Regions from separate parts of the Chitinophaga sp. 05T412 genome, predicted to be linked through region 4. Evidence: riboswitches for the same ligand, from Rfam matches in the RefSeq annotation. Region 4 holds a riboswitch; each other region holds the start of a gene.

Region 1 (3,151 bases), on a different contig from region 4:
AATACAAAAGCACAAACGATTAATGTGATCCTAACACTAGTGAATCATGATGCAAACAGAAGCATACTTGTCGATCCTATCCGGGTTGTGGACGTTGAGGGCAACGAGTATAGAAGTGAAGAAGTACTACTGGGGACGCAGGATCGTAGCAATGATCTATATACCGATACACCACTTAAAACAGTCATAAAAATATCCAAAGTATTGCCCGCTGTGAAAATGCTAAAAATATTGCCTATTAACTTCTTTGACCCAGCTCCAGGTACCGGACATTTTAGTCTTGAGTTAAAGGACTTACCAATTACCTGGAAATAATTTTCATTGGAGAGCTATATTACCTTTAACAGATATAATGAGGCTGTCCGGGTTTCCGGACAGTCTCATTATATCTGTATCTAGCCTAATTAAAAGAGTACGTAAAGAAAATTCCCGCCGGGAAATTCGTGTAATTCTTATAATTAGCACTTACAGCAGCTTTATTGCTGAAGTTAAACACGCTGATATTATTAATCAGGTAATCCCAGCCATAGCCTTTCATGGTATTCATATATACTTCGCCAGTCACCGGATGCACGGCAATGTTGTTATACACAATATTGGCGTTTTCTACCATTGATTTTGCATCCACCATAAATTCTGTGGAGCCCATGCTAAAAATATGACGGTATATTTTGGTGCCGGCGCCGCTAAAGTAAAGTGTATCTCCTTTGGCTGTAATGCCTGGCGTAGCGCCCCAACCGGCACTTACACTACCCGCAGTAATATCGTTGGCTTTGATTAAAGAGTAGTCCCTGTAATTGATTTTGGAAATTCTGGCGGGAGATCCGGTGGTAGATACCCAGAGGTTACCATCACTGGCTTTTATCACGCCACTCACACCGGCTTTCATATCCAGCGCATAAGTGAGGGTATCTTTATTAGCTTCTACTACGTATACTTTTGATCCGGCAGCGGCGAAGATCTTATTATTGGAAATGGCCATGGTCATCTTTGCGGCAGACCGGGTTCCCTTGATGAAGGTCAGTGCTTTGGTAACGGTGTTGAAGCGATACAAACCGTTATTGTCGCGGATAATTACATTTTCTTCATTCAGCACCGCCACATGTGTAGGCCAGCTGAGCGTTGCCAGTTCGTCGTTGTAGGCCGCTTCCTTTTTTAATGTTTCCGCATTGGCCACTACCAGTAGCCCATCATTATTAAAAGAATTTCCCATGGCATTTGATTTACCATTTTGGGAGATGATATACACTTTGTTGTTATTGATACATAAATCCTGCGCCGTATTGCCCAGATAAGTACCATTGGCTTTAAAATAAGCGCTGTCCGTTACAATGCCGCGGGGACTGATAAAGGTCAATGATCCATTCTCTGTGGTCATGTTTCCTTCATTTAATACAAATGTGCCGTATTTGTATTTTCCGTATACAGTAATAGCTGCTTGCGCCGATGTTTGCTGGTTATTACCAGAAGCGGTTACTTTAATGATATGTTCTCCTAAATCATTGGACACAAATTTAAAAGTGGTATCACTTACTCCTGCATCCTTACCATCTACCAACCAGGCGAAGGTACTGCCCTGATCTGCTTTCACTTTAAAGAACAAGGTATCTTCCTGCGCCACACTGTTTTGGGAAAGCACGTTTACAATTTGCAGGCCTGTTCCATTCGGCATTGGTACAGTGTTATCTTTTTTTGAACAGGATGCTGCCACAATGGCGATCAATGCCCCGGAGGCTAAAACGCTTTTTTTCATAAATTTTACTACTAATGGTTGTTCTCTTGATGCTATTTTGATATTTAAAAAAACTGACCTTATTACGATCTTCCGTTGTACCCTCTCCTCACCTCTTCAGATTTTTTCACAAAAAGGGCCCTCCCCGCGGTATTCGCAGGTGTTACGCTATAAAAATTCCATTCGCTACAGGGCACACGAATCAATGCTTAAAGACGCTATAAACAAGTCTTTAGTGCAGTTGACAGTAGGCCAAAATGATCCGATAGCCTGGCCGGACGACATATGAAAACAATAAGACCCTGAAATTATTTCAGTGCAAGTTGTTATCTAAAGCCTCATCCCCGAAAGCTTTTGAAATATATCTGCATTGGCAGGTCTCCTGGCTGGTTCTCACTTTAGACGGCCTTCCCATTTTTTTATTCGCTAAAAAACAGTGGCGAGTAGAATGTCAAAGTGTTGTGATAGAACTTACAGTAGCGGGTCTGCTCAGGATTTCCACCTGATTCCCTATTAATTTTAACATCCTGAAATGGGTGCTAAAAACCTAATGCGGCGTGAAAGTACGATAAAATCCTGATAAAGAAGAGGATAGATAAAAAAGAGGAATGGGTTACCGCTTAACAAAATCCGCTATGCGCTGATTCGGCTCCAGGTTTTCACRCAAATAGTAAAATACCGTATCCGTATTAAACGATATTTTTTCGGCAGCAACGATCACGTTGTTTTTGTAATCTTCTGCTTTAAACATAAAAAGCGTATACCCCTGTTCTATTTCAAATTGCAGATTCAGTTCATCTACATTATCCGGCAGTACGAAAACCGGTTGACTGGTATCTGAATGCCAGCCGGAGAAGAATCCATGAAAAAAGAAGACGCCCTCAAATACAATTTCCAGCTGATGGTAATAACACAAATCAGTACTGCCGGCAATGATCAAATTATGACCGTCATATTTATAAACATGAAAATCCAGCCATACATCCTTTCGTATGATGCTATCAATCAGATGCACTATTTCGGAAACATAGGTCGTTGTCATTACTTTATTTTTGCGATCATGCCCTGCTATTAATCCTCAACTCAAACACGCGGCCATTGGAAAGATTCACCTTTACATTCCAATAATAAGTGCCGCCATCTTCTACCTGAATAATTTGCTTTGTCAGATTAGCTTTCAGTTCGTCCTCCGGCCAAAAGAAATTTATCCAGATAATTTTCTTCCCGTTTTCACCGATAAATCCAACATACTGTTTGCCATAAAAATCCCAATTATTCCGGAGGGATTTTAACGTTTTATTGTTCATTTGCTGGAGCTTTTCCCTGACAATATCTGCTGCACGTTTTGCCTCCGCGGGGGTAGGCGTAAACCGACCCGTTGCTTTCGGATATATATCCTTAGCTGCTTTATGGCTGGCA
Region 2 (3,151 bases), on a different contig from region 4:
TTTACAAATAGAAACCTTGCTGGTAAGAGCCGGCGTGGATGAAAATGCTTTTAAAGTAGGCATCGGTGGCAAGTATGCCGGCGAACAACTGCTGGGCCTTCGCTTTGATGGCTACTTCTTTACCGGCTCCTATAAAACCGGGAAATCCATCTATGAAAAAGTAGCGCAGAAAATGGTGCCCTGCCAAATGGAACTGGGAGGTAAAGACCCGCTCTATGTAACAGATGATATCACCGACATCGCCGCAGTAGCTGCAGCTACCGCCGATGGCGCCTTCTATAATAACGGACAAAGCTGCTGCGCCGTAGAACGGATATACGTACACGAAAAAGTATACGATGAATACGTGGCTGAATTTGTAAAAGCTGTGCGCTCGTGGAAACTGGGTCTTCCTACTGATGAAGGCGTATACTTTGGCGCCTTAACCCGGCCGGAACAACTGGAGGTACTGGAAGCACAGGTAAAAGATGCGCTGATCAGAGGCGCTACCTTATTGCTGGGAGGAAAACGCATTGATCATGATGGCAACTTCTTTGAGCCCACCGTGCTGGTACATGTGCACAACAAAATGAAAGTGATGCAGGAGGAAAGCTTTGGGCCCATTATCGGTATTATGAAAGTACAGTCAGATGAAGATGCCATACACTTTATGAATGAAACGGATTATGGCCTGACCGCATCTGTATATTCCAACAGCCAGGCGAGAGCAGAAGAAATTCTGTCGCAGGTAAATAGTGGCACTGGTTATTGGAACTGCTGCGACCGCGTTACTGCCGGGTTACCCTGGGCGGGCAGAAAACATTCGGGGTTTGGTGCAACGTTGTCGCATCAGGGAATACGCGCTTTTACGAGAACAAAATCATGGCAAATGAAGGCTTAGCCGAAAGCTGAAAGCAAAAAGCAAAAAGCTATTGTTGCGAGTGATTAAAGCGTTAATAATATACGCAATGATCATGCGCGACAATAGCTTTTTGCTTTATGCTTTTTGCTTTATGCTCCATTTCCCGTACGTTTGCATCCACAATTGGTTCCCGCCATTGGCGGGATTAAAAGGGAATCCGGTGAAATACCGGAGCTATCCCCGTAGCTGTGATCCTGCATTCATTTTCGAATGAATCGTTTTTTCCGGATACTCCAAACCACTGTCTGCCAACTGCAGATGGGAAGGTTACCGGAAAAGCAGGAGAGCCAGAAGACCTGCCAGCTGTAAACAATCATTCAGCGCTTTCGGGTGAAAGGCCAGGGATGTAAGCCTAACGGCATATATTCTATTGTGTAAAGTATTATTTACCCCAGGGCGCCTTATGCAGATGTACTAACATCGGCCTTTTGATTTGTTGTTTTTTTCCGGACCAACCATCCGGACAGGGAAAGGTATGTCATCAATCAAAACAAGTATTATATGAAAAAACAGTTATTGTCCTGCTTATTTGTAGCGTTTACCCTATTGATCGCTTCCTGTAAAAAAGAAGACGCATTAACATCGTCCTCATTACAAAAGTTAGACGTCAACACTAAAACCGGTGTTACCGCCTCATTGATCACCGGCAAGTATGCTAATGGGTTCTTTATTGCCAACGAAGGCTGGTTTGGGCATGGCACCGGCGACCTTCATTTTTATTCGTATAGTGGTGATAGTTTGGTACAGAATGTATATCAACTGGAAAACCCTACGGGCGCATTAGGCGGCGCCTCCAACACACTGCAATTTGCTACCTTCTTCAACAACAAGTTATACATCGTGGTAAAAGCAGGCGGCCCGCTGGTAGTTACCGATGGTGGCAGCATGGTGGAAACAGGTCGCATCAGTACCCTCCCTGCTAACGATGGACATGCCTTCCTCGGCGTAGACGCTACCCATGGCTTGCTGAGCGCTGCCGATGGCGTATATCCTATTACGTTACCATCCCTGGCAGTAGGTACTAAAATCAGTGGCGTATCCGGCTATACCGGCGATATGCTGAAACTCGGCAGCTACATTTTTGTATTATCTCAAACAGATGGTATCGTAGCACTGAACAGCAGCACTTACGCGGTAGTAAAAAAATTCGGCGCCGCTAACCTTGGCTTTGCGGCTGGTAAAGATGGGGCAGTATATGCTACCACAGCAGATTCCCTGGTGCGTATTGATCCCGCTACACTCACCCGCACAGCGGTAAAACTGGGCTTCACCGTACCGTCTCCATGGGGTGCATGGCGTCATGCAGGCATCAGCGCTTCTACGCAGGAAAGTGCTATTTACATTGTGCGTAACAACGGCTTTGCCGGCGGTACCCAATTGTATCGTTATGTAATTGGCAATGCAGCCTCTTTAACTACACCATTTATCACGCTGCCTACCGGCCAGTATTTCTATGGTGCAGGCGCTGCTTATAACAAAGAAACCAATGAACTGGTAGCCACCACCCTCAACGGATCAATGACCGGTAACATCAACCGTGTATTGATTTACGATGCCACCACTACTACCCTGAAAAAAACATTGACGTACAACGGCTGGTACTTCCCTGCTATGCCGGTGTTTCATGAATAAATAATAATAAAAGGCTGACGAAATCGTCAGCCTTTTATTATTATCCTGCATTTACCGTTTCCAGCAAAGTGTAATGTACATCGGAGAGGGATTGTAATTTCTTAGCGGCCCATTCCGGCGTAATATCACGCTGTGGACTGGCCAGCAACTCATATCCTACCATGAATTTCTTCACAGACGCAGAGCGTAATAATGGCGGATAGAAGTGCATATGCCAATGCCACTCCGGATGTTCACCGCTATTCACAGGCGCCTGGTGCATACCCGCGGAGTAAGGGAAGGACGTTTCAAAAAGATTATCGTACTTAGTAGCCAGTATTTTCAGAATCGACGCTAATGCCTGTTTTTCATCTTCTGTAAAATGCGTCATATCCGGTACATGACGTTTGCTGACAATCATGGTTTCAAAAGGCCATACTGCCCAGAAAGGCACCAGTGCTACAAAATGCTCATTTTCTACCAGCACACGTTCCTGCTTCTCTAACTCCTGCGCAATATAGCTTTGGAGTAAGCTTTTACTGGTAGCCTCATAGTATTTTTTCTGGTGAGATGTTTCTTTAATCAGTTCTGCCGGCAAATCGCTGGTTGCCCAGATCTGACTGTGTGGATGAGGGTTAC
Region 3 (3,151 bases), on a different contig from region 4:
TCCGGCAATCCGGCATTGGTAGTGCTTAAACCGGATATTTTTTGAGGCAGATATATCACTGGTGTACCACGGTTGTTCGTAGTTAACGGGGATGTTCGCGGAGTTGTTATAACGTTCGCCTACGTAAATAAAACTGTAGTTCAGTCGCCACGACTGATATTGTATACTCGAAATAAGTGATCCGCTATGCCAGGGGACATAAGGAATTTGTCCGCCATAAGTCACCTTTTGTAATTCGGTACTTTTTCGTTTGGTAAAATCCTGTGCCGACTGATAAGTATACGCCGCTCTTATATTGAAGAAGATATTTTTGGGAAGATTAAAAGCCATATCGCCCACAATGTCCACTCCCCTGATTTCTACCATCCCAACATTCATCATGGTCCAGCGAAACATGCCACTGCCTTTTGGAATAGCGAGTATTTTATTGGTGACCTGGTTAAAGTAGCCATCTGCCTGGATTTGCCATTCACTCAACAGCGATCCCGGACGACTTTTCCCATAGGAAAATCCGAGGTTGTATTGATGGGTATATTCGGGTTGCAAACGGATATTACCAATATCCGTGTAATAGAGGTCATTAAAAGTAGGCATCCGGAAGATATTCTTATAGAAGGCGCGGATGTTAAAATCTCTATTTGAAAAAGGCTTGTAGGAGAAGAATACCGCGGGCGTTATTTCATGCTTCGTGGGAGCTGCTGCTGCGGAATCTCCCTTAGAAGTATTTCCGATGGTAATCTGTTCATTCACAAAGGTACCTAAAACACTGGCCTGTATTTTCACTTTCCCAAATTCCCCTGCGCCGGCCAGGGCTACGAGGGAGGTGAATCTTTTAGGGAATACAAAACCATCCAGGTTAGCGGTCAGCGTATTGTACTGAACATCTGTGGACAGATTGATATCAATTTTTTTCGACACGGCATATTTGTTGGCAACAGATCCATACCATTCCTGCTGGCGAAAAATATTATTGATATACATTAACGTTGTATCCGGGTTGAGATAGCGCATGTAGTCATTAGCGTACTTCGCGTTGACTTGTAAATCGTACCCTTTGACAATATTTTTCTGGTAAGACCCTTGCACGAAGAAGCTCCGGTCCCACTGCCGCTGTGAGCGTTTCCAGATATTGTTAACGATGGCGCCGGGAATGCCTTTTTCAGAATCATAAAAGTATGCCTTCGCATTCCACCAACCCCGGTTGATATTGCCATATAGTCCACCTTCTACTCTTACGGCATTGATATCTCCATTTTTTCTGATGGCAGTGGTATCCCAGGCAATACTGTGAGAGTCATGAAATACTCTTTTATAACGGTATGGATAACGGCCGGAAGATTTAACATATTCTCCACTTACGGAATAGTTAACGTTTGTTGAAAGCTTCTGCTCAAATAATACAGATGGGTTGATCAGATCAAACGAACCTGTTTTAAAAACACCTTTGAAATGGGTAGTTCTGGAAGAATCGAAAACAGGCTTCCGGCTTCTCAGATAGATGCTGCCTGAGGAGCCATAGTCTTTGGCGGGTTGAAAGATCTCGCTTTTCTGACCGTTGTAAACAGAGATAGATTCGATATTATCCATGGAAAACTTCCCAAGATCTATTTGTCCGTTTTGGGCATTTCCTAACTGGATACCRTCATAAAATACGCCCATATGGTTAGTGCCCATACTGCGCATATCAACCGTTTTCAGGCCACCTATACCGCCATAGTCTTTTACCTGTACACCGGCGAAATACCGGATAGCATCTGCTACAGAAAAGCTGTTCAAACTTTTCAACTGATCATCGGACAATTTCTGCGAAGGAATCACTTCTCTATATCCAATGGTGGAAATAGTGACCCCCTTCAATGTTCTGACACGCATCGTATCTACGCGTGTAATGCTACGATCGGTTTGCTGTCCGTACAGATGAATGCCAATAGCCATTAGAAATAGCATTGGCAACGCTTTTAATGCGTTTTGCATATAGGTTAATAGTTGAAGTCGCCCGATGACTACACCGGAAGACATACTAAAAAAATTCCTGAATAAATTCAGTGGTAGCTGTATTCAAAGCTTCAACGCCGAAAGCTTTAAACGTATCTGCAATGGCAGGTCTCCTGGCTTGTTCTCACTTTGAACGGCCTTCCCATTTTTATTTTCTAAAAACAGTGGCATGCAGATGTCAAAGTGTTATAACAGAACTTACAGTAGCGGGTCTGCTCAGGATTTTCACCTGATTCCCTATTAATGCTAACATTGTGAAATCATGTTAGCAACCAAATTGCGGCGTGAAAGTACAATAAATTATTGAATAAGAGCAAGGAGGAGAATAATTATGAAGCAACAGCACGGGGAATGCTGTTGCTCATCTTTCTATAGATGACAAAAAACAAAACACCACACTAGATAAATTAAATACACCGGGATGTTCAGGTCCTGGCTACCAGAAATATTTCTCCGCTGGCAGGCAGCAGATCATCTGTTCTTCCGCTGAAATATCGGTCTGTCATATCTTTCGTGGAAATCGTTTGTATATCTTTTAATCCCACTTCTTTCGCCAATGCGACGATTTCTTCTTCTGAAAAAAAACTGACAAAGGGTGTTCCTGAAGCAGCAGCTCCTTTAATCGCCATTTCCAGCAGGGGCTGATCTTCCGGCTCCAGCAATGCTACCGGCAAATAAAAGGCGATAGCTATCAATGATCCAGATGTCAGCAACATCATTTTCCGGAGCGTGTCTATAATTGCTTCCCGGGTAAGATAAAGGGTAACACCTGTGCAGGAAACAAAAGCGGGTTGCTGTACCTGGAAGCCGCTGTGCAACAGCTCTTCCCACCAGGAGGACACTTCAAAGTTAACCGGCACAAAATGAAGATTATCGGGCATGGGGTATCCTTTTTCAAGGAGTCGTGCTGCCTTCCAGGTCAGGGTATTGGGTTGGTCTATCTCGTATATATCTACTGGTGCGCTGATGGCTTTATTTCTCTGCGCAAACGTATCCAATCCTGCGCCGAGCAGCACATACTGTTTTACGCCTTTGGCAATCTGTTCTTTCGCCAGGTCTTCAATAAACCGGGAACGGGCTACAATAGAGGCCCTGAGCCGCTTCGTATACTTCATATCGGGGCGCTCCTGCCAATCGTCTGGCGGTGCTATTAACT
Region 4 (3,151 bases):
AATTAAATCAGAACGCCACTGCCGCAGATATTACCGTGTCGCTTATCTGGCGCGGCGTAGGATTGGCGCTCGTCACCGTACCACTCACCACACTGGCCGTATCGTCACTGCCTATAACGGACATCCCACAAGGCGCGGCACTCAATAACATGATGCGACAACTCGGTGGCTCCTTCGGCATCGCCATGGTAAATACCTATCTCGCCAACCGCAACGCCCAACACCGTTATGACCTGGTGAGTCACTTACATACTGACAACCCCGCCGTAGTAGCCCGCCTCAATGGATACACCCAATTCTTCCTAAGCAAAGGTGCGGCACTCACAGACGCCCACGGCAAAGCCCTGAAACTCCTGGACCATACCGTTACCCGTCAAAGTACCCTACTCAGCTTCAGCGACACCTTCCTCCTGGTAGGCATTATATTCCTGGTAACACTCCCCCTGCTTTTCATGGCTTCATCCAGGCAAAAATCAGCAGCACCAGTAGTTATAACGGATCATTAATCTATCACAACTGCCATATTCATGCAGCACAAATTCATTATCTTAGTATAAAAAAATGCATCGTCTGTTTTACCTCTTCATCGGGCTACTCATCCCCTCCCTCACTGTATCTGCACAAACACCTACAGATGCTGTGAAAGCAGCGGTTACCCAATTGTTTACCGCCATGCGCAACGCCGACAGCACCGCTCTCAAAGCCTGCTTTGCCCCGGATGCCCGGCTTCAGTCCGTGACCACCAAAAGCAAAGATGTACAAACTACCAGCGTCGACGAGTTCGCCTCCATCATTGGAAAACTGCCTGCCAATGCCGCCGATGAACGCATCGAATTTGGCAACATCTCTATTGATGGTACCATGGCATCTGTATGGACACCGTATCGCTTTTATTTTAAACAACAATTCCACCATTGCGGCGCCAACTCCTTCCAAATGGTACAACTGGATGGTAAATGGAAAATCCAGTATATCCTGGATACCAGACGCATGGACGACTGCGGCGCAGAAAGTGCGGCTAAATAACGCTTCCCGAAAAAACCAACCATTCTCCCCTATTTGCTTTTCTGTTTTGCATCAACAGAATAATAACCTACTTTTGCCCCATTATGGTTTATTCCTGTCCACTCCGGCCAGTAATAATTAAAAGGGAATCAGGCGTAAATCCTGAACAGTCCCGCTGCTGTAAGTCTCAACTAATGCAAAGGCATCACTCTTGACCACTGTTGTTCATTCAATGGGAAGGTCGCCAGAAGCAGAGACAAGTCAGAATACCTGCCATACCATTCATTTTTGAGCTTTCGTGGAATGAAGCTTAGGGATACATGCAAGCTACAGGCAATGCCTGTACCATATGCTTTCCTAATTATTTTTTCTTCGGTCGAAGGCTGTTGATGAAACATTAACAGAGAAAAAAATTTATGCAATTCACTGAACAAATACGTTCACTGATAAGGGGATGCTTATGTCTGATGGGATTCATCATCTGGCCATTCACCTTCATTACAGCGCAACAAACAGATACCACTACCACTCATCTGAAGGAGGTATCCGTTACTGCGCCCCGGTCAGGCAAGGAAATAAGCCCCGGACAAAAAATGCAGGAAAAAGAACTCAGCAGGCTGGGTACTCATTCTGTTGCCGATGCCATCCGCTTCTTCTCCGGCGTGCAAATCAAAGATTATGGTGGTATAGGAGGCCTCAAAACGGTGGATATCCGCAGCATGGGATCTAACCACACCGGCGTATTCTACGATGGCATAGAGCTGGGCAACGCCCAAAACGGACAGGTAGACCTGGGCAAATTTTCATTGGATAACATGGAAGAAATTGCCCTGTATAACGGACAAAAAAGTAACATCTTCCAACCGGCCAAAGACTTTGGCTCCGCAGGCTCCATTTATTTAACATCTCTCAAACCCAAATTTGCACCCGGTGAAAAAAGCCATGCAAAAGCAACCATAAAAACAGGCTCCTTTGGGCTGTTCAACCCTTCTATTCTCTGGCAACAAAAAATCAGCAAACATACCGCCCTTTCCTTCAGCAGTGAATGGATTAATGCCACCGGCAGATATAAGTATACTTATAAAAAATTCAACGACCAACACGTCCTCCTATACGATACCAGCGACTACCGCAGGAATAGCGATGTAAATGCCGTGCGGGTGGAAGCCGGACTCAACGGCACTATCAAAGGCGGTGAATGGAATACAAAAGTGTACTATTATGAATCCGCCAGAGGACTTCCCGGCTTTATTGTAAATGGTGTATTTGGCCACATAGATCGTTTGTGGGACAAAAGCTTTTTCGCTCAATCCTCTTTCAGGAAAGAAGTGACACCACGTTATAGCATCCTGCTCAACGGGAAATACGCCTACGACTATACGCATTACAAAACGCAGGATACCGCACAGTTTCCGGTAAATAATCACTACTACCAATACGAAATGTATTTCTCGCTGGCGCAGCAGTATGCCCTCACCAACTGGTGGACCATCTCCCTGTCCGGCGATTTTCAATGGAATAAATTAAACGCCAGCCTGGACAGCTTCAGCTATCCCGTCAGGTACACCACCCTCATTGCCGCGGCATCTGCAATGAATTTCAAACGGTTCAGCGCACAGACCAGCCTGCTCACCACCCTCGTGAAGGAAACGGTGAAAGTCAACACCGCAGCACCGTATCAACAAAAATTCACGCCGGCCATTTTTATTTCGTGGCAGCCTTTACCAACACCAGACCTGAAAGTGCGTGGATTTTATAAACGTATCTTCCGCATGCCTACTTTCAATGACCTCTACTATACGGCAATCGGCAACCACCTGCTAAAACCGGAGTTTGCCACACAATACGATGCAGGCATCACCTGGAATAAAACATTTACCGGTAAATGGCTGTCAATAGCAAACGTAGAAGTAGACGCCTATTACAACGAAGTAACCGATAAAATTGTAGCCATCCCCGGACAAAACCAGTTTGTATGGACCATGATGAACCTGGGCAAAGTAAAAATTAAAGGCCTCGATGCTAAAATCAGCGGCAGCTGGCCTATCACACAACAACTGCAACTCAACACCAAAGCCACTTATACCTTCCAGCAGGCATTGGATTATACCAATCCGATGGATGGCTTTTATGGGCAACAGATTGC

The links. Region 4 has a riboswitch for cobalamin ahead of AC1DFM_RS18915 (TonB-dependent receptor). Riboswitches for the same ligand answer to the same signal wherever they lie in the genome.
Region 1: it holds a riboswitch for cobalamin, as region 4 does, so the genes downstream of both, AC1DFM_RS17755 (DUF5074 domain-containing protein) here and AC1DFM_RS18915 (TonB-dependent receptor) in region 4, are expected to answer to the same signal.
Region 2: it holds a riboswitch for cobalamin, as region 4 does, so the genes downstream of both, AC1DFM_RS33695 (DUF5074 domain-containing protein) here and AC1DFM_RS18915 (TonB-dependent receptor) in region 4, are expected to answer to the same signal.
Region 3: it holds a riboswitch for cobalamin, as region 4 does, so the genes downstream of both, AC1DFM_RS16800 (TonB-dependent receptor) here and AC1DFM_RS18915 (TonB-dependent receptor) in region 4, are expected to answer to the same signal.

Annotation. Positions count from the first base shown of each region.
Region 1 covers NZ_JBFTLN010000007.1:315,811-318,961, forward strand. Annotated here, with positions in the region: gene AC1DFM_RS17750 (hypothetical protein) at 1-315, shown strand, start outside; gene AC1DFM_RS17755 (DUF5074 domain-containing protein) at 401-1,753, opposite strand; cobalamin riboswitch at 2,088-2,299, opposite strand; gene AC1DFM_RS17760 (hypothetical protein) at 2,346-2,774, opposite strand; gene AC1DFM_RS17765 (hypothetical protein) at 2,791-3,151, opposite strand, start outside.
Region 2 covers NZ_JBFTLN010000025.1:21,508-24,658, forward strand. Annotated here, with positions in the region: gene AC1DFM_RS33690 (aldehyde dehydrogenase family protein) at 1-880, shown strand, start outside; cobalamin riboswitch at 1,009-1,219, shown strand; gene AC1DFM_RS33695 (DUF5074 domain-containing protein) at 1,403-2,533, shown strand; gene AC1DFM_RS33700 (UDP-glucose--hexose-1-phosphate uridylyltransferase) at 2,574-3,151, opposite strand, start outside.
Region 3 covers NZ_JBFTLN010000007.1:74,979-78,129, forward strand. Annotated here, with positions in the region: gene AC1DFM_RS16800 (TonB-dependent receptor) at 1-1,974, opposite strand, end outside; cobalamin riboswitch at 2,082-2,289, opposite strand; gene AC1DFM_RS16805 (class I SAM-dependent methyltransferase) at 2,421-3,151, opposite strand, start outside.
Region 4 covers NZ_JBFTLN010000008.1:190,918-194,068, reverse strand. Annotated here, with positions in the region: gene AC1DFM_RS18925 (DHA2 family efflux MFS transporter permease subunit) at 1-506, shown strand, start outside; gene AC1DFM_RS18920 (nuclear transport factor 2 family protein) at 562-1,026, shown strand; cobalamin riboswitch at 1,094-1,297, shown strand; gene AC1DFM_RS18915 (TonB-dependent receptor) at 1,422-3,151, shown strand, end outside.